DNA from 3 places in the Oceanisphaera avium genome. Region 2 is predicted to be linked to each of the others. Evidence: predicted binding sites of a transcription regulator. Region 2 holds the regulator's gene; each other region holds the start of a gene.

Region 1 (6,963 bases), 1.2 Mb from region 2:
TCCAGCTAAGCGACGATCGCGAACCGCTAACACCTCTTGCACCCATTGCAGCGGTGCTTCACCCAAGCCCACTTTAATTAAGGTGCCGGCGATATTGCGCACCATATGATGGACAAAAGCATTGGCCTTAATATCTAGCACCACATAATCTCCATAGCGTTGCACATTTAAATGTAAAATAGTGCGCACTGGGCTGTGTGACTGGCATTGCAAGGCTCTAAAAGACGTAAAGTCATGCTCACCTAACAAGCACTGCCCCGCCGCATGCATACGCTCAGCGTCTAGCTGCCCTACATAATGACTCACCCCACTGTGTAAAATAGCGGGGCGCATATTATGGTTATAAATAATATAACGATAGCGACGAGCAATGGCACTAAAGCGCGCATGAAAATCATCATTCATCGGCTTTACCCAGCGCACGGCAATATCTGGCGGTAAATTAGCATTCATGCCTAACGTCCAAGCACTGGCTTTACGATCGGCGTCGGTATCAAAATGCACCACCTGCCCAAGACCGTGGACACCGGTGTCGGTACGACCCGCACATTGAACCATGACCGGATGATCGGCAATTTTTGAAAGGGCTTTTTCTACTTCAGCTTGCACACTGGGCACTTCTCGCTGTCGTTGCCAGCCACAATACTGGCTTCCGTCATACTCGATGCCAAGAGCAATGCGCATAAATCACTTCCAAGGGATTAAAAAGAGGGCAATTATACTCTTAAAATAAATAAATTGAACAACCGGCCCACAGAGGTGGGCCGGTGGAGGTTAAGCGCGCTTATCTAAGCGTTGTAAAAGCTTCTTCGCATCGCGCTGCTGTTCGGCGTTACCTCGCTCTAGCGCTTGGTTAAGCAAGTCACGGGCACTGTCGGCATCATCAATTTCCAGATAAGCACGCGCTAAGTCTAATTGACTACTTACGCCGCCCTCATCAATATCGATATCTACATTTTGCCCTTGCCCCATGACATTGGCATAGTCATCAAGCTCTAGATTTAAAGACCGCTCCAAGTCAGGCTCAGGTCCCTCGCCGCGTTCTGCATCAGCCATTAACTCATCTACTGAGACATAGGGCTCAACAGTGTCTTCAGGCTCAGCCTCGGCGACGGGCTCTGGCCAGTCATCCATTAAGCGCGCAGGCGGCGTATCGGCCTCATCACTGGCTTGTTCAGTTTGCGCGGCCGTCACCGGTGTCTTAAGCTCAGACTCGCTGGGTGCCACTTCACTTAAGCCCGCCGCCGCTAATTGCTCAGGCGATAAGGGACCATTTAGCCAATCACTTGCTAACTCCTCGCTGTCAGCGTCGCTGGCTTGGGGGTCTACAGCAAACAAGTCTTGTTCAGCAAAAGCGTCCTCAACACTGGCCTCAGACGCGGTATCTTCTTCTGACAACGCCTGTTCATCAGCAGTTAAGCCAATATCGTCTTGAGTGGCGGTCATGCTAAACAGATCATCAAGCTCTTCATTACTTAGTGCATCATCAGAGCTTGTGAATGAGGCTTCATCATCAAATAAAGTATCTTCTAGGGGGCCTTCATTTGGCTCAGCTTCTGGCTCAACTTCTGGCTCAGCAGGGGGCGCAGGTACTTGTTGTTCAGCTTCTACTTCTTCCAGTTGCTGTTGCTCTTCTAAGAAGCGCGCAAAGGCATCTTCATCAATATTTTGCTCAGCAATAGGTGCTGGCTCAATCGTTTCTTCTTGTTCATTAAGCAGTGTTTCTTCTGGCTCTGAGCTAAATAAGTCAGAAAACTCGTCCTTATCTTCTTCCATTAAAATGCTGGTTTCAGCTAAGGCTTGTTCTTGCTCAACTAAGTCACGCTTCTCGCGATTACGCCACCACAGCGTAAATAACGCTAACAACAATAATGCCGGTAATATTAATAACAATGCCAGGTTAAGCGGGTTATTCAGTAGCTCTTTAAACCAGCCCTCCTCCTCAGGCTCTGCTTCTGGCGCTGTAGGAGTCTCAGCACTGGCTTTAAGTGCTGCCACCTCGGCTGTTAATTGCGCTAAGTGCTGGCGCAACGCTTGATTGTTATCGGATAAATTAGCCAGCTGCTCATTAGACATAGACACTTGCTCACGCAGCTCATCCATTAGCTGTAATTGTAAGCGAGTAAGCTGGGCCTCTTCGACACTTTGCGGCGTTGTCGCAGGACTCGCCGGCTCGACACTCTCAGACTCAGTCACCGCGCTAGGCGCTGGCGTAACAGTAGGCTTAGCCGCAGCTTTTGGCTCACTCAGCCCATTACTGGCCACCGCTGGCTCATTTTTCGGTGGTTGCGCCACGTTGGGCGCAGCTTTAGTAGATGCTTTAGGTGCTGCAGGCGTCGCAGCGGCCGGTTTAGGAGCAGTCACCCCAGTTTTTGGTTGTGAGGTGGCTGCTAGCACCGGCTTAGGCGCGGTTGCAGCCTGGGTAACACGGCGATTACCTTGGCGAGTTAAGCGGCCAAATTCCGCTTGTGCCTCCCCTGCTGAGCGCTGGCGAGCTTGGCTTTCGGTAGGCAAACGTAAATAAGCACCGCGCTGAAGGTTATTAATATTACCGCGTACAAAAGAGCGCGGATTAAGATGATATAAGGCCACCATGGTTTGCTGTACTGTCACCGGGGAACGGGTATATTTTTCCGCTATGGTCCATAAGGTGTCGGTACTACGAATAGGCCCATAACGTCCACTGGTGGTTTGCGCACTGCCAATTTGTTGAATAGGTCGGCTTGCTTGAGCAGGAGCCACTTGCTGTACTGGGCGAGCAGCGGGCGCTTGGCGAGTTTGCGCGCTAGACTGGCCTTCTGGGCCCCTAAGCTCAATATAAAAATCTTCTTGAGCCATGACCAAAGACGCGCTGGCTACCCAAGCCGCAATGCCCACACCAAGATAGGGTTTGAGTCGTTTCATCGAGTTTTTGTGTCCTTTGTGCTGACGCTAAGCCAAAAGTGGCAGCTTAAGCGCGGCAATGGCCGACGTATAAATAAAGAGTGTAGAAAAAACGGTGCCAATAGGAACCGAAGTTAAGTCACTTACCATCAATAGAGGCAATCTTACGCTATTGGCGAGTAATGTTTATATTTTAAAACCTAAAGTCTGCGCTGTGTCATCGATTGATGCGCCAATTAATTGCAACGAAGCCAACTCTCGCCGTTCAGGGTAATGCTTGCGCAGGCGATCAAAAAAATCAGGCGCAGTCAACGCGGCTCTAAAGCGAGCATCGTCTTTTTCAATGTCATAAACCAAGCCCACTAAACGGGCGATACACGACTGCGTCAGCGCAGTATTAACCGTCACTTGAGTAAAGTCCGCCCGTGGTAATAACTGCGCTAAGCTATGTTTTAGCTCCAGCTGATAATGAGAGGCGAGCGCTTCATAAAGAGCATAAGTTCCTCTGGCCTTACCTTCTAAGCTATAACCGGCAATATGCGGCGTTGCTATTAAGGTGTAGGGCACAAGCGGTGCCAGCACCTGTGGTTCATTTTCCCATACATCCATCACTAAGGTCAGCGGCGCACCGCGCTGCTGGCGTGCTAATAAAGCCTTATTATCCCACACCTCTCCCCGACAAGCGTTAATTAATACTTGCTCAGGGTGTAAGCAGTCAATGGCCGCTTTATCTAATAAATGCCAGGTGGGGTAAGGGCCTTGAGTCGTGATAGGTACATGAAAGCTCACAATATCCGCCGTTAAGGCTTGGGCTAACTCGACAAAAGCTGTCGGGTCGCGCTGTGCTTTAAAAGGGTCACAACGCCACACTCGCATGCCTAATGCTTGGGCGCGCGCCACCACTTGTAAGCCGGTATTACCCACCCCCACTACCGCAATGGTTTTATCAGCCAGTGACCACTGTTTGTGTTCGCCTACCTTTAATAATGCGGCTAATACGTAATCCCCTACCCCCACCTTGTTACAGCCGGGCGCCCTGGAAAAAGCAATGCCACGCTCGGTTAATAACGAGGTGTCTATGTGATCACAGCCAATGGTGGCGGTACCTACAAAGCGCAAGCGATTAGCTTTAGCAAGTAAAGCGGCGTCCACGCGGGTAATAGAGCGCACCAGTAATACATCGATATCAATCAACTGCTCAGGAGTCATCTCTCGACCGGGGCAAGTCACAATCTCAGCCCAATCACCAAATAAATCATGAACGTAGGGCATATTTTCGTCGGCGAGTATTTTCATATTTTCCTCCTGAAGGCCCAGGTATGTTAGCGGCTAATGAAATAAATTTCAGCTATCAATAGTGGCGCTATTTGTTAATATCGCGCTATTCTTTTTCGCCAATTTTATAGTTAACGCCCTTATGAACTCCCGTATTTTTTATATATTACCGTTATTACTGGTGTTACCGGTGGCCGTTGCCAGCCTTGGCTATCAATGGCAATGGCAGTGGTTTCCTTTGCTCGACTTAGATGAAATACCCGCAATGTTTGCCTATAGCCTAACGCTGACCATAGATGAAATAGGCATCGCTATTATTTTATCACTACTGAGCGTATTGACCTTATTTAAGTGGCGCCGGCGTCGCGGTCAATATATTGTATTTTTCTTTTGTTTAATGGGCGCACTGGGTAGCGCTTTTGTAACGAAATCCGTGGCTAAGCAATTCTTTAAAGAACCTCGTCCTTATATAGTGTGGTTAGCCGAGGAAGGTCGTCTGACTGACAGTAATAGCTTTTATGCGCAGTTACCCAAAACTCGTGAACAATGGATTGCTAATAGCGTCAGTGATTATTCAGAAGACGAAGTACCTAACTGGTTAAAATTACACTGGCAAGATGAGGTCAGTTACTCTTTCCCCTCTGGCCATTCCATTGCCGCCATGACTATCGCTAGCTTTTATTGTTTACTCTTAGCTTATCGCCAGCGTTCTAAATGGCTTATTGCCGGTCTCAGTGTATGGGCGGTGGGAGTGTGTTATTCCCGACTGTTACTGGGTTTACATTGGCCGGTCGATATTTTAGCCAGTAGCATATTAGGCGTCATGTTTGGCAGTTTAGGCGCTGGCGCCTTTATCTTTTGGGATAAACGCGAGCTAAAACTAGCGCCGCCTAAAGGCTGAGCTTCAAAGCATTAAAAAAGACACCTTAGGTGTCTTTTTTTATTTCTGTTCGCTTTTATTTTTACGTTAGCAATTGCGCTATTACTGGCCAAAGTAGCGAACAAAAGGCGCTATTTCATGCTCAGTGACTTTGCGTAGGTCTTTTTGCGGCGTGCCTAAATATAAGAAGCCCACAATCTGGTCTTGTTCTTTTAACCCTAGCTCGCTATGTACCCCACGATCAAAGGCAAACCAGCCGGTACGCCAAATGCCATTAAAGCCTAACGCTTGCGCCGCCATTTGCATGGATAGCAGTGCACAGCCTGCCGACAATTCTTGCTCTAAGCGCGGCACTTTATCGTGCTCTGTCACTTTAGCGACCACAGTGATCACCATAGGTGCGCGCAGTGGCGCTTTACGAGCGCCTTCAATCGCTTCGGCGTCATTACCTTTAGCCGCAGTAGCATTGGCTAAAATATCACCGAGTAACTGGCGCTGTTCACCTTCAAAAACAATAAATTCCCACGGCGTTAAACCGGCGTGATCCGGCGCGCGCAATCCCGCTTTAAAAATGGTCTCTAATTGCTCACCCGCAGGGGCAGGTTCGTTTAAGCGCGGATTAGAATGGCGATTCAATAATAGTTGCAAAGCGTCCATGTATTACACCTTTAAAAATTTAAGCAACAAGCTGAGAGGCAATACCATAGCAGCCCCGCCCTCAAGACTAAAGTATCAATGGCAGCGCTTAGCGCTGTGTGCTGTTTTTTAAGCAAGAGTGATTAAATTTTTAACGCTAGCGCCAGCCCTTGAGCAATAGCGCGCTTAGCATCCAGCTCTGTTGCCACATCGGCACCCCCGATCAAGTGCGTGCTCATGCCCTTGGCTTGCAACGGGGCTAATAGCGCGCGATTGGGTATTTGTCCGGCACAAATAATCACATTATCCACCGCCAAACACAGCTTTTGGCCTTGGTACTCTACATGCAATCCCGCATCATCTACCTTATGGTACGTCACTCCCGCCCACATCTTTACTTGGTGTTGGCGCAAGCTGGCTCTATGGATCCAGCCGGTGGTTTTGCCAAGGCGTTTACCGGGTTTGCCCTCTTTACGTTGTAATAACCACACTTGGCGCTTGGGCCTCGCAAGACGGGGCTCAGTTAAGCCACCGGCGTGGCGATACTGACTATCTATGCCCCACTGTGCCTGCCATTGCTCAAGCGTTTGCTCTTCCTCCATCACCAACCACTGGGCGACATCAAAACCAATGCCACCCGCACCGATAATGGCGACCTTTTCCCCTACTTTAACTTGGCCCGTCAAGACCTCGATATAGGTAGCCACTTTAGAGTGAGCGTGGCCCTCAAGGGTAATGGTACGAGGCGTAATACCACTGGCTAATATCACTTCATCAAAGCCGCTCAGCGCGTCTAGCTCTGCTAGGGTGTTTAAGCACAGCGTCACCCCTGTATCGACTAAATGATGACTAAAATAGCGCAGCGTTTGGGCAAATTCTGCTTTACCCGGAATGTGTTTTGCTAAATTAAATTGACCACCAATTTTATCCGTCGCTTCAAATAAAGTGACGTTATGACCACGCTCGGCCGCGTGGCAAGCAAAGCTTAGCCCCGCCATCCCTGCGCCCACTACGGCTAATTTTTTAGGTGCTAGCGCAGGCGTTATTATAAGCTCAGTCTCATAGCAGGCTCTGGGATTAACTAAGCAGCTGGCACGTTTTTGAGCAAACACCTGATCCAAGCACGCTTGGTTACAAGCAATACAAGTATTAATACGCTCACTTTGCCCGCTTGCTGCTTTATTGACAAAGTGTGCATCGGCTAAAAAGGGACGCGCCATACACACCAGATCCGCTTGTTTAGTGGCTAAAATATGCTCGGCAATCTCGGGGGTATTAATGCGATTTGT
Region 2 (6,963 bases):
ACTTGCAGCTGCTCTACTAATAGTGGCAAGTGTTTTTTAGGTTTAGGCTTCCCGACTAACGCTTGCAGCAACATAATACCAGCGCGCCCACCTGCAGTGAGACTGGCAACCCCTTTACGCCCTAAGCGGCCAATCGTATTAATTAACATGGTCAAGCGACTCCCTAAAAGCCGGAGCAGGATAATGAAAAGCCACGGGCCCGTCCGCTTCACCTTCTAAAAATTGCACCAGTTGAGGGTTAGTCCCTTGGCGTAATTCTTCAGGCGTACCGGCGGCGATCACCTTTTTATTGGCGATGACATAGGCATAATCGGCAATACTCATGACTTCGTCTACATCGTGGGTAACCACAATAGAAGTTAAGCCTTGGGCGCGGTTAAGCTCAGCGATAAGTTTGACTAACACCGCCATACTGATAGGGTCTTGTCCGGCAAAGGGCTCATCATACATAATCAATTCAGGGTCTTGGGCAATGGCGCGCGCAAGGGCGGCGCGTCTTGCCATACCGCCCGAAAGCTCAGCGGGCATGAGCTCGGCCGCTCCGCGTAGGCCCACCGCTTCTAGCTTCATCATCACTAGCGTGCGAATAATTTCTTCAGGAAAACCGCTGTGTTCACGCAAAGCAAAAGCTACGTTATCGAACACCGTCATTCCCGTGAATAAGGCCCCACTTTGAAATAACATGCCCATGCGCTGGCGCTCTTGATACAGGCGCGCGCGGCTCATCTTAGGAATAGATTGGCCATCAAACAGTATTTCACCGCTACTTGGTTTAATTTGGCCACCAATTAAGCGCAGCATAGTGGTCTTGCCTATGCCACTGGGGCCCATAATGGCAGTGATTTTGCCTTTAGGGATCTGCAGACTGATGCCATCGTATAAGGTTCGCTCACCGTGGCTAAAGCAGAGATCCCTTATTTCAACAAGGTTCTGGCTCAAACTGATTCCCCAACGAAAAGAAGGAATTGTATGGTTTCCCTGTGAGATCGGCAACACACAGACTAAGTTAGCATCCCCTTATGCGCCATTTAGTGACTTAACTATCCTTATTTTTGACTTTCTTCCCTAAAATTACTTTAAGATTTTGCACCCTGAAGGCTTCTTTAATGCGAAGAGGTGTGATTGACGGTCGCTAATCGACCTTGGCTTTTCTATAATGGCTGCGCCTAACACGTGGAGAACACCATGACTGCGCAATTTAATTATCAAAAAACGGCCCAGCGTGTACTGGATATTGAAAAGGCAGCCATCGATGGCCTTTATCAATATTTGGATCATGCCTTTACTGAGGCTTGCCAATTACTGTTTGACTGCCCCGGAAAAATTATTGTTACTGGCATGGGCAAATCCGGTCATATCGCCCATAAAATAGCCGCCACCTTGGCCAGTACCGGCAGTCCGGCTTTTTTTATGCATCCAGGTGAAGCTAGCCATGGGGATCTGGGCATGATTGGCAAACAAGATGTGGTGCTGGCCTTATCAAACTCAGGTGAAAGTAGTGAAATTATCTCTTTATTGCCGGTGCTTAAACGCCGTGCTATTCCGCTGATCTGCTTAACCGGCAACCCAAGCTCTACCATGGCACGCGAAGCTAATGTGCATTTATGTACTCGCGTTGAACAAGAGGCCTGTCCTTTAGGCTTAGCTCCTACAGCAAGTACTACTGCGGCATTAGTCATGGGCGATGCGCTGGCCGTCTCCTTATTAGAAGCGCGTGGCTTTACTGCCGATGATTTTGCACTGAGCCATCCTGGCGGCGCTTTAGGTAAACGCTTGTTACTTAGAGTAGGTGATATCATGCATAAAGAGCAGCATGTGCCAAGCGTGGGGCTTAATACCCTGATCATCGATGCGCTATTAGAAATTGGCCGCAGTGGCTTAGGTTTTACCGCCGTGGTCGATGAGCAACAAACCTTAGCCGGTATCTATACTGATGGCGATCTCAGGCGCACCTTAGATAAAAAAATAGATGTGCATACCACCACCATAGATAAAGTGATGAGCAGCCATTGCACCACAGTGCACGCCAACATGCTGGCCGCAGAGGCGGTGCAACTAATGGAAGAAAAGAAAATTAGCGGTCTCTTAGTGCTCGATGACGCTCGCCGCCCCATTGGCGCTTTTAATATGCACGATTTATTACTAGCAGGAGTAATTTAATGGAGCAATCCGAGCTGTATGGCCCCATAGCTAGCAATGTGTGGCACCAGTTAAGTCAAATAAAGCTATTAATCTGCGATGTAGATGGCGTGTTATCCGATGGCCTAATTTATCTAGGCAATCAAGGTGAAGAGTTTAAAACCTTTAACACTAAGGATGGTTTTGGCATTAAAGCGCTGCAAAATGCGGGCATTGTGGTGGCGGTGATCACTGGGCGTGAGTCACGTATCGTCACCGAGCGCATGGCGTCCCTTGGCGTTAGCCATGTTTTTCAAGCACAAGCCGATAAGCGTATTAGCTTTAATCAACTCTTGAGCGAGCTTAACTTAAGCCCTGCGCAAGTCGCATATATCGGCGATGATGTGGTGGACTTACCCGTAATGGCATTATGTGGCTTAGGCGTGGCGGTTAATGATGCCCACCCCTTGGTACGAAAGCGCGCCGATTATATAACTCAGCTTAAAGGCGGGCGAGGTTGTGTACGAGAAGTGTGCGATCTAATTTTAGAAGCACAAGGTGTACTCGAACAAGCCCAAGGTATGAGTATATGAGCCGACAAACATGGGCGTTTGGCGGTTTATTTTTAGTGGCGCTTATTAGCTGGCAATGGTTTAAGCCTGTGGCCACTAAGCCGGCTAGTCAACAAGACTATCAACCTGATTTTATTGCAAAAAACTTAAAAAGTGTGCAGTTTAATCAGCTAGGATTACCGTATAGAAGCTTAAACGCCGATTATGCTGAGCACTATGAGCCGCTCACCATGACCCTAATGGAAAAACCTGTTATCTTGCTTTACACCCCCAATGGTGAGCCGCAGTGGCGTCTCAGTGGCGACGAGGGCATGATTAACACCGATGACAACGCCGTATTAAATGGCAATGTCATCGGCAAGGGTTTACAAGCTCAGGCCGTGATCAAAACCCTGACCACTGAATACTTAGAACTGGATTTTATTAATAATCAGCTACGCTCAAATCGTGCGGTACAGCTGAGCAGCCCCACTTATCAGGCCCACGGCCAAGGGTTACTGGGACAGATTGATCAACAAACGGTGGAACTACTGCATGATACTCAGGCAACCTACACGACTCCTTAGCTTTGCGGCACTATTAGTGCTGAGCATGAGTACCACTCAAGCTAAAGAAGCCGATTATAAAGAGCCCGTCACCATAGATGCAGGCAGTCAATTGGTGGAGCTGGCCAACAATAAAGTGACCTTTACCGATAATGTTATCGTTAAACAAGGCACACTCGATGTGCGCGCCGCTAAATTAGTGGTAACCCGTAATGATAAAGGCTTGCAAACCATGACCGCGTACGGCTCACCTGCCACTTACTATCAAGTACTAGACAGCGGCCAGCCGGTAAACGCTCAGGCTAAACAGATTACCTATGACATTAAAACTCGCTCCATTACTTTGCTCAATAATGCACAATTAAAGCAAAACGATAACATAGTGACCGGCTATCGTATTCGCTATGACATCGACCGCGAGCAAATGGAGGCGCAAGGTCAAGGCAATCAAGGACGGGTAAAAACCGTATTTTTGCCTGAGCAATTGCAAGAGATGAATAATAAAGAGGCTAACCCTTAATCATGGCAACCCTGAAAGCTCGCGGTCTACAAAAAAGCTATAAAGGCCGCCAAGTGGTAGCAGATGTGAGCTTAACCGTTAACACCGGTCAAATTGTGGGCCTACTAGGCCCAAATGGTGCGGGTAAAACCACTTCTTTTTACATGATAGTGGGCTTAGTGCAGCGCGATGCTGGCCGCATTACCATTGACGATGAAGACATTAGCCACCAGCCTATGCATGTGCGCGCCCGCTCAGGTATTGGTTATTTACCTCAAGAGGCGTCTATTTTTCGCCGCTTAAGTGTGGCGGATAATATTATGGCGGTGCTACAAACCCGTAAAAATTTAACAGCCAATGAGCGCGAGCAAAAAATGGAACAGCTGCTCGAAGAGTTTAACATTGGCCATATTCGCCACAGCCAGGGCATGAGCTTATCGGGTGGGGAACGCCGACGAGTAGAAATTGCCCGCGCGTTAGCCGCCGATCCGCGCTTTATTTTATTGGACGAACCCTTTGCTGGGGTTGATCCCATTTCGGTGTTGGATATTAAGCAAATTATCTTGCACTTGCGTGATCGTGGCTTAGGGGTGTTGATTACTGACCATAACGTTCGAGAAACGCTTGATGTGTGTGAGCGCGCTTATATTGTTAGCCATGGCCATCGCATTGCCGCTGGCACCCCCGCAGAAATTCTCGCTAACGAACAGGTGAAAAAAGTCTATTTAGGCGAGCAATTTAGCCTGTAAGCATCCTCCTAGATGATGTTAAAACAGCCCTCCCCTGCAGTTGATAAGAAAGGACTTTTGGTTGCTATGAAAGGGTTTTTACAACTATGAAGCCAACTCTTCAATTACGTATGGGGCAACAACTCACTATGACCCCGCAGCTGCAACAAGCGATTCGTTTGTTGCAGCTGTCGAGTCTGGAGTTGCAGCAAGAAATTCAACTAGCACTGGAAAATAATCCGCTGTTAGAGCAAGAAGAAGCCGACGAGTCGGCGTTAGATGAAGAATTAGCGCCGCTCCCTAGCGCTCAAGACGAGCAAATGGCCACCGATAAAGCCATGGAGCAGCATCAACTATCTGATGAAATGCCCATGGATACCCAGTGGGACGATATTTATACCGCCTCTGCAGGTACGGCAGGCACCGGGGGAGTTCCTGAGGGATTAGAAGATACGCTTTATCAGGGTGAAACCACCGAGACTCTGCAAGATTATTTATTATGGCAAATGCAGCTTACGCCCTTTAGTGAGACCGACCAGGCCATTGCCTTAGCCATTATTGACGCGATTGATGACGCTGGGTATCTCAGCGTCGAGCTAGAAGATATCTTGGCCGCGGTCAATGGCGGTGACCAAGCCATAGAAGCCGACGAAGTGACGGCGGTTCTAAAGCGAATTCAGCATTTTGATCCACTGGGCGTAGGCGCGCGCAGCGTACAAGAGTGTTTGCGAATACAGTTACTGGCGCTTGAGCCCACGACCTTATGGCTCGACGAAGCGCTCTTGCTTATCGATGAACACATGGAGCTATTAGGTAATCGCGACTATCGTACCTTACAGCGCCTTACTCGGCTTAAAGAAGACGAGCTAAGAGATGTGTTAGCTTTAATCCAACAGCTAGAACCGCGCCCCGGTAATACCTTATTGCAGCATAACTCTGAATATGTCATTCCCGATGTATTAGTGACCAAACAACAAGGCATATGGAAAGCCGAGCTCAATTTAGAGACCTTGCCTAAGGTGCGATTAAACCAAACCTATGCCGCTATGGCACAAGGTAAGCAAGGCGCAGATGGCCAGTTTATTCGCCAACATACTCAAGATGCAAAGTGGTTTATCAAGAGTTTAGAAAGCAGAAATGAGACCTTACTCAAGGTTGCTAATTGTATTGTTGAACAACAACAGGCATTCTTTGAGTATGGTGCTGAGGCAATGAAGCCCATGGTACTCAACCAAGTCGCCGAAGTAGTAGAGATGCATGAGTCGACTATTTCTCGCGTTACTACTCAGAAATTTTTGCACTCTCCTAAAGGAGTGTTTGAGTTAAAGTATTTTTTCTCAAGCCACGTAGGCACCGAAAGTGGCGGTGAGTGTTCTTCCACTGCGATTCGCGCCTTTATTAAGAAACTCGTCGCGGCAGAGAACCCAGTAAAGCCATTGAGTGACAGTAAAATCGCTCAACTATTGGCCGAACAGGGGATACAAGTGGCCAGACGGACCATAGCCAAGTATCGTGAGTCACTGGCCATACCCCCTTCCAATCAGCGTAAACGCCTGCTGTAGGGCGAACCTAGAAGGAAGATCTTATGCAAATAAACTTGACCGGACATCATGTTGAAATCACTGAGTCATTACGTGATTATGTAAATAATAAATTCGCTAAACTCGAGCGCCATTTTGATAACATCACCATAGTGCATGTGGTGTTAACGCTAGAGAAGCTACAGCAAATTGCCGAAGCTAAAATTCATCTCAGCGGTGGTGAAATTTTTGCCACTTGTCAACAAGAAGACATGTACGCTGCCATCGACGGTTTGTTCGACAAACTCGATCGCCAAGTTATTAAACATAAAGAGAAGCTCAAGCAAAAATAACCATGGAAGTCGCCGATATTCTAAGCAGGGACTGCACGCGAAGTGCCGTCCCTTGCTCGAGCAAAAAAAGGGCGCTGGAAATTATCAGCGAGCTCGCCGCAGAACACCTCAACGTTAGCAGTCAACAATTGTTTGACTGCCTTTTAGCACGGGAAAAAATGGGCAGTACCGGTATTGGCAACGGCATTGCTATTCCTCATGGTCGTATTGGTGATGAAAACCAAGCCACCGCTGTGCTACTCACTTTTGCTGAGCCGGTGGAATTTGATGCCATCGATAATCAGCCCGTTAGTTTAGTGTTTGCCTTGCTCGTGCCTGAGCAAGAGTGTAAACAACACCTTAAAACCTTGTCATTGATTGCAGAAAAGCTCAGTGATAAGCAGATCTGTAAGCAGCTGCGCCAAGCTAAAAGCGACGACGAGCTCTATCAGATCATGATCTCTTCCTAAGGAGCCGATATGCAGCTGGTCATCGTCAGTGGTCGTTCTGGATCGGGTAAAACCGTGGCGTTACGGGTACTTGAGGATTTAGGCTATTACTGTGTCGATAATTTGCCAGTAGAGCTGCTCCCCCAGTTAGTTAAAATGCGCTTAAATAAGCCTGGCGAAGTGGCGGTGAGTATCGATGT
Region 3 (6,963 bases), 1.4 Mb from region 2:
CCCCTCCCGCTTTTGTACGCTGGCAATCGCTTGTGCCACTTGGCGGCTGTTTTTATGCACGGAGCGCGGCACCCAATCGCCGCGACGAATTTCATCCAACATGGCTCCGCGAATACGAATTCCGGCAAAGGTTTCAAAGCTGGCCCCTTTACTGGCATCAAAATTTCGTGTTGCTTCTAGCAAGCCCACCATGCCCGATTGAATTAAGTCATCCAATAAGACGCTATCAGGAAGTCGCGCCAGCATATGATGAGCAATTCTGCGCACCAAACCGACGTGGCGTTCCACTAACTGGTTGCTTTGCTGCCTGGCATAAGCCAGTGCTTTATTTACTCCAGACATTGCTCTGTGCCACCGGCGGATTGAGTAGATTTTCGATAAAAAATTGTAAGTGCCCTCCCGCCCGCTCCGGCGCCGGCCAGCTTAGCGCTTTATTGGCGAGCGCCTTAATGGCCATGGCAGAGGGCGACTGAGGATATTGATTAACCACAAGTGTTTGACGGCGCACCGCTAAGCGTAAATTGCCATCAAAGGGCACACAGGCAACCAGCTCTAAGGCCGCATCTAAAAAACGATCGGTAACGCGGGTAAGCTTGGCGAATAATTCTTGGCCTTCTCGTTGACTGCGTACCATATTGGCCACAATTTTAAAGCGAAACACACCGTAATCTCGGGACAATATTTTAATTAAGGCGTAAGCATCGGTAATAGAAGTGGGCTCATCACAAACAATCACCATGACTTCTTGCGCAGCGCGAGAAAAGCTTAATACCATGTCAGAAATACCGGCGGCGGTGTCGACCAGCAAAATATCAATCGGCGTTTGCATCTCACTAAAGGCACGAATTAAGCTGACATGCTCGAGCGGCGTCAACTCAGTCATCGACTGATTACCGGAGGTGGCCGGAATGATCATCATGCCTTGTGGCCCTTCCACCAAGACCTCATCTAAGCTGCACTCACCGCGCAGTACATGAGATAAGTTACGGGTCACGCGAATGCCAAGCAAAACGTCAACGTTCGCCAACCCTAAGTCAGCATCTAACACCATGACTTTTTTACCCATGGCGGCCATCGCCGAGGCCATATTAAGCGTGATATTGGTTTTACCCACGCCGCCTTTACCACCGGTGACTGAGATAACCTGTACTCTGCTGGTTTTTTGCATAAGCCGCAGTCCACTCGCCTGGTCGTGAAACCAATTATTCATAAAAACGCGCATCCTCTTCATCGGACTCTGAAGATTCCCAATAGTAGGGGTCTTCTCGACGCTGTTCTAAGTTACCTAAAGCTTGTTTAACTAATTCTTGCCCATTAGCTAAACGCAAGTCTTCTGGTACCCGTTGCCCGTCTGTGATGTAGCTGATGGGTAAGCTATTTTGAATACTAATATCGAGCACATCGCCCAGTGATAAGCTTTCATCTAACTTAGTGAGAATGCAGCCCGCCAGCGGAATACGGCGAAAATGATCTACTGCTTCTTGTAGCACGCGCCGTTGAGCCGTAGCCGGCAGCACTAAGTAGTTACGAATTTTAATTTGCTTATCACCCACTAAGGTGTCGAGTTGTTCGTTTAATCGTAAATCTCGCTGTCCCATACCCGCGGTATCAATCAACACTAAACGCCGATGACGCAGCTGATACAGCGTTTGCGCTAACTCTTGATAAGTGCGCGCTTGTTTAACAACCACGCCCATAATGCGACCATAAGTTTGCAGCTGCTCGTGAGCCCCAATGCGATAATGGTCGGTAGTAATAAGCGCTATTTGATCGGCGCCGTAGCGCGCGGCAAAGCGCGCCGCTAATTTAGCAATGGTGGTGGTTTTACCCACTCCCGTTGGCCCTAATAGCGCCACCGCCCCGCCTTGGCGTAAAATTTCATCTTCGCCTGTTAACAATTGCTGGTTAAGCGCACTTTCAATTTGGCTCCAAGCTTCATGGGGCGGCGCTTGGTCATTGATGCGCATCGCTAATTGATCGGCAAAACCATCACTAAAACCCAATTCATTTAATTGTTTAATTACCAAGGCGCGCACCGGCTCACGGCGCTCCACTTCTTGCCACATAAGGCCACTGACTTGATGTTCAAGTAGGCGGCGAATGCTAGCAATCTCTTGGCGCATGGCGCTCAGCTCTTTATCTTTAGCGCTTTCTTTGCGCTTAGTTTCACGGCTGTCATGTAAAGGGGCAGTATTTAGCGCATTGGCGAGCGGACTTAAGGTAGGCTCACGGCGACGACCATAACCCGCTGCTTGATTATTGGGATCGCGACGCTCAGTGGCTTTATTTTCAAGCAGCGCATCGCGACTCGCATAGCGCCCGGCTTCTCGCCCTGCCTTTAAACCGGCGGTTAAGGGCGACTGAGGTGCTAAACGGGGATCATTCCAATCCACCTGCTCGGCCAGAGTTTGTGGCGAGGGTGCCTGACGGCCGCGCATTAACAGCGATTGCAAGGTTTCTACTTGCTCTTGTTCATTTAGTGGCGGAACAAATTGACGCGCATGCGACGATATTTTGACATTGTCGTCATGCAAAGGTCGTTGTATAGGGGTAGCTGAAGGTTCATCGTCATCTACGGCTGCCACAATTTCTATGCCGCCCGAGACTTTTTTGTTAGACATGATCACCGCATCATTGCCAAGTACTTCTTTAACTTCGGCTAATGCAGAGCGCATATCTTTGGCAAAAAAACGTTTTATCTTCATTTAACTCCCACCCTAGGGTTGCTGACACCTATTGTTGCTGGCCACCGACTGACGCCACAATGCGGATTTGGCGGTCATCAGGCACTTCCTGATATGACAACACCCGCAAACTGGGAATCGTATGTTTAACAAAACGCGCCAAAGTGGTGCGCAACATTCCCGAAGTCAACAATATTGCCGGCTGTCCTTCCATTTCTTGATTGGCCGCAGCCTGTGCTAATGATTGCTGCATCCGCTCTGCAAGACCTGGCTCTATGCCACTGCCTTGAGCGCCGCCTGCTTGTAATGAGTTCTGCAAGATTTGTTCCAACTCTGGCGCCAAGGTAATAACCGGTAATTCTCGCTCGATACCGGCAATTTCTTGCACCATAAAACGGCGCAAAGCGATACGACAGGCCGCCGTTAATACTTCTGGATCCTGGCTCTTAGTGGCGTATTCAGTCAGCGTTTCTAAAATGGTGCGCATATCACGAATGGTGACCCCCTCGTGCAGCAAGCTTTGTAATACTTTAGTGACTAAGCCTAAGCTCATGGTGTTGGGCACTAGGCCCTCCACTAATTTCGGATTAGTGTGGCCAATTTGGTCAATCAGATTTTGTACTTCTTCATGGCCTAATAATACGGAAGCGTGGTTAGTTAATAACTGGCTTAAGTGGGTAGCGACCACGGTGGCGGCATCCACGACTGTGTAGCCTAAGCTTTGTGCTTGCTCAATTTGGTCTTTGCTAATCCAAGTTGCTTCTAAGTCAAAGGCGGGATCGCGAGTGTCGATACCTTGTACCGGACCAAACACTTGGCCGGGATTAATGGCTAATTCGCGCTCAGGATAAATTTCAGCCGAGCCTGAGCTCACCCCCATCATGGTAATTTGATATTCATTAGGGCCAAGCTCTAAGTTATCGCGGATATGTACCGCAGGAATTAAAAAGCCTAACTCTTGAGAAAGCTTTTTACGCACGCCTTTAATACGACTTAGTAACTCGCCGCCTTGCGCTTGGTCTACTAGGCTGATTAAGCGATACCCCACCTCAAGACCTATGGTATCTACCTGAGTTACATCATCCCAGCCCAGCTCTTTCACTTCAGTACTGGCCGGTGGCGGCGCTAATTCTTGGGCTACTAATTCTTTAGCGACGCGCGTATTGCGCTTGGCTGTCCACCACGCGGCAAATCCGGATAAACCACCTAACAGCAAAAAGGCGAAATGGGGCATACCTGGCACTATACCCATGGTAATTAATAGGCCGGCAGCAATAGCTAGGGATTTTGGATTATCAAATAACTGGCCCAACATGGCTTCACCCATGTCTTCACTGTTATTTTGGCGAGTAACAATAATGGCCGCGGCAATAGAGAGCATTAAGGAGGGAATTTGTGCGACTAACCCATCACCTATGGTTAATAGCGTATAAATTTTTGCCGCTTCAGCAAAGGACAAACCATGCTGCGCCATACCAATAATAAAACCGCCAATGATATTAATAAATAAGATCATGATGCCGGCGATAGCATCCCCTTTTACAAACTTAGAGGCACCGTCCATAGAGCCATAAAAATCGGCTTCTTGAGTCACTTCAGCCCGACGGCTGCGCGCTTCATCTTGATTAATTAAGCCAGCGTTTAAGTCCGCATCAATGGCCATTTGTTTACCGGGCATGGCGTCTAGGGTAAAGCGGGCACTTACTTCAGCAATTCGACCGGCACCTTTGGTAACCACGGCAAAGTTAATGATCATTAGGATCAAAAACACAATTAAGCCCACGGCGTAGTTACCCCCGATCACCACATTACCAAAGGCTTCAATAACGTTACCGGCCGCCCCTTCACCTAAGTGGCCCTCTAATAATACAACTCGTGTGGAGGCCACGTTTAGCGCTAAACGCAGCAAGGTAGCCACTAATAACACGGTAGGAAAGGCAGCAAAATCCAGCGGCCGTTTGCTATAAACAGCCACTAATAAGATGACTAAGGCGAGAGAAATATTAAAGGAGAACAAAATATCCAGCAAAAAGGCCGGGATAGGCAAAACTACCATGCCTAATGCCGCTAGCACCAATAAAGGGGTGCCTATGCCCTTGCTGAACCAGGAGTTCCAAGGGCCAAGTTGCTGTAATTTGTCCTTAAATGCCATTGCTATTGACTTGTCACTAAAGAAAGATACTCAAGCCATGCAATAAACGAGCCAAAAGGATTGAGGTCTGGTGATTAGGGATTAGGGATTAGGGATTAGGGATTAGGGAGCATGAATCGCTAACGCGCCTCGTCTACTTTTAAGTCATCGGGGATGGGCAAGTCATCTTTTAGCGCAGTGGGTTTGCGCCCTTGACCTTTGCGCCAGTTATTAAGCTGAAACACATAGGCCAGCACTTGTGCCACCGCCACAAATAAGCCCTCGGGAATTTCGCCACCTATTTTAGTCGAAAAATAAATAGCGCGAGTTAAGGGCGGCGAAGAAATAACGGGAATTTCATACTCACGGGCAATTTCGCGAATTTTTAGTGCGATTTCATCTTGGCCCTTGGCAACCACTTGCGGCGCGGCACCGGGCATAAACTTGTCATAGCGTAGCGCCACTGAAAAGTGCTGCGGATTCACCACTACCACATCAGCATCGGGCACATCCGCCATCATGCGCCTATTAGCCATTTCTTGCTGCATGCGCCGAATTCGCCCTTTTACTTCTGGCTTACCTTCACTGTTTTTATATTCGTCTTTAATTTCTTGCAGCGTCATTTTTAACTGGCGAGTGTGGTTCCAAATTTGAAAGGGCACATCAATGGCCACGATCGGCAGCAAGGCTAAACACAGTACCAAGCCCATTTTTAGCACTAAGCTGGTCGCATCCACCATGGCGTGAGGCAAACTCTCATTACTTAAGCGTAAAATATTATCGAATTGTCCCCATAATACTGAAATGGCCAAGGTGGCAATAAAGACCACTTTAGCAATCGACTTGAGCAGCTCCACCATCGACTGCACACCAAACATACGCTTTAAGCCTTTAGCTGGGCTCATTTTATTGAGCTTGGGCATCATGGCTTCACTGCTAAAGTTAATGCCGCCCAATAAACTATTTCCCACCAAGGCGGCCACCAGCACAATGGCAAACAAACCCATCAGTGGCCATAACAGTGCAATTAGGGAGTCACGAAAGGCAGGCAGCATCGTTTGGGGATCAAATATCGCTGCGCGATCCAGAGAAAAATTGGCCTTAAATACCTTAAATAAAGCGAGCGCCAGCGCATCGCCCACCATCATTAAACCAAAAGCACCACTGAGTAACACCGCCGCCGTGCCTAGCTCCTTGGAGCGAGGAATTTGGCCTTTTTCTCGCGCTTTACGGATTTTTTCAGCGGTGGGCTGTTCGGTTTTTTCTTGGCCATCTGACTCTGCCATTTAGCCTCCTTCGCAGGTGAGCTGCAAAGTATCACACATCACCATTTGAATGCGCTGCCACTGGTTTTCAAAGTGCCCTAAAAAGCCACCTAGCGTGAGCCATAAAATAAATAAACCACACACCATGCTCACCGCAAAACCAATACTAAAAATATTTAGTTGCGGCGCGGCGCGCGTCATAATGCCAAAGGTAAAGTTAATTAATAACATCGCCACTATCGCCGAAAGCGCCATGGCCACTGCGGCATAAAATAACATGCCTAGCAGCCCCGCCAGTTGGCGCCAGCTCGCCACACTAATGCCCGACATAGACACCGGCAGCGTATCAAAGCTATAAATAATGGCTTGGATCATCACTAAATGACCATTGAGCGCCAAAAATAATAAGGTGCCTAGCATTAAATAGAGCTGGCCCACCACTGGCGTAGACTGACCATTGAGCGGATCTACCATAGAAGCAAAGCCTAAACTGGTTTGCATAGCAATCACTTGGCCGGCGGTTACAAAGGTTTGTAATAAAAACTGTGACAATAAGCCCACCGCAGCGCCAATTAATACTTGTTGGGTGGTGATTAAAAAGCTGGCTAAAGAAAATAAGGGTACATCGGGCATGGGCGGCAGCACAGGCGCCACCGCAATCGTAATGGCTACCGCTAATAATAAGCGGGTATACATAGGCGTTAAGTTAGCGCCAAACATCACCATGGTCATTAGCATACCGGCAATGCGAAATAGCGGCCATAAATAGCCAGCCAGCCAGAGTAGTATTTGCTCAGCTGAAAAATTCACTGCCACCCCTTTAAAAACTTAAAGCCGACGATTAATACCGTTTAAGCGCTGCTGTTGTTATCCGTTTTCATTC

What was found. Region 2 encodes sigma-54, which starts transcription at its own class of promoters, with help from an activator protein. Its sites were predicted from a motif close to TGGCACNGTTTTNGCTT; they were not measured.
Region 1: a site for sigma-54 is predicted at 2,988-3,004, ahead of CBP12_RS04170 (FimV/HubP family polar landmark protein). Genes of this name have one in related genera too.
Region 3: a site for sigma-54 is predicted at 4,874-4,890, ahead of flhA (flagellar biosynthesis protein FlhA). Genes of this name have one in related genera too.

The regions. Positions count from the first base shown of each region.
Region 1 is NZ_CP021376.1:918,029-924,991, forward strand. Features, by position in the region: gene truA (tRNA pseudouridine(38-40) synthase TruA) at 1-684, opposite strand, end outside; gene CBP12_RS04170 (FimV/HubP family polar landmark protein) at 775-2,904, opposite strand; gene CBP12_RS04175 (4-phosphoerythronate dehydrogenase) at 3,070-4,179, opposite strand; gene CBP12_RS04180 (phosphatase PAP2 family protein) at 4,301-5,059, shown strand; gene CBP12_RS04185 (NAD(P)H nitroreductase) at 5,141-5,695, opposite strand; gene CBP12_RS04190 (NADPH-dependent 2,4-dienoyl-CoA reductase) at 5,818-6,963, opposite strand, start outside.
Region 2 is NZ_CP021376.1:2,631,635-2,638,597, reverse strand. Features, by position in the region: gene mlaE (lipid asymmetry maintenance ABC transporter permease subunit MlaE) at 1-149, opposite strand, end outside; gene mlaF (phospholipid ABC transporter ATP-binding protein MlaF) at 139-939, opposite strand; gene CBP12_RS12160 (KpsF/GutQ family sugar-phosphate isomerase) at 1,186-2,160, shown strand; gene kdsC (3-deoxy-manno-octulosonate-8-phosphatase KdsC) at 2,160-2,711, shown strand; gene lptC (LPS export ABC transporter periplasmic protein LptC) at 2,708-3,256, shown strand; gene lptA (lipopolysaccharide transport periplasmic protein LptA) at 3,225-3,755, shown strand; gene lptB (LPS export ABC transporter ATP-binding protein) at 3,758-4,483, shown strand; gene CBP12_RS12135 (RNA polymerase factor sigma-54) at 4,570-6,024, shown strand; gene hpf (ribosome hibernation promoting factor) at 6,048-6,335, shown strand; gene ptsN (PTS IIA-like nitrogen regulatory protein PtsN) at 6,338-6,784, shown strand; gene rapZ (RNase adapter RapZ) at 6,794-6,963, shown strand, end outside.
Region 3 is NZ_CP021376.1:1,263,457-1,270,419, forward strand. Features, by position in the region: gene CBP12_RS05770 (RNA polymerase sigma factor FliA) at 1-342, opposite strand, end outside; gene CBP12_RS05775 (MinD/ParA family ATP-binding protein) at 326-1,210, opposite strand; gene flhF (flagellar biosynthesis protein FlhF) at 1,203-2,705, opposite strand; gene flhA (flagellar biosynthesis protein FlhA) at 2,734-4,836, opposite strand; gene flhB (flagellar biosynthesis protein FlhB) at 4,956-6,101, opposite strand; gene fliR (flagellar biosynthetic protein FliR) at 6,102-6,890, opposite strand.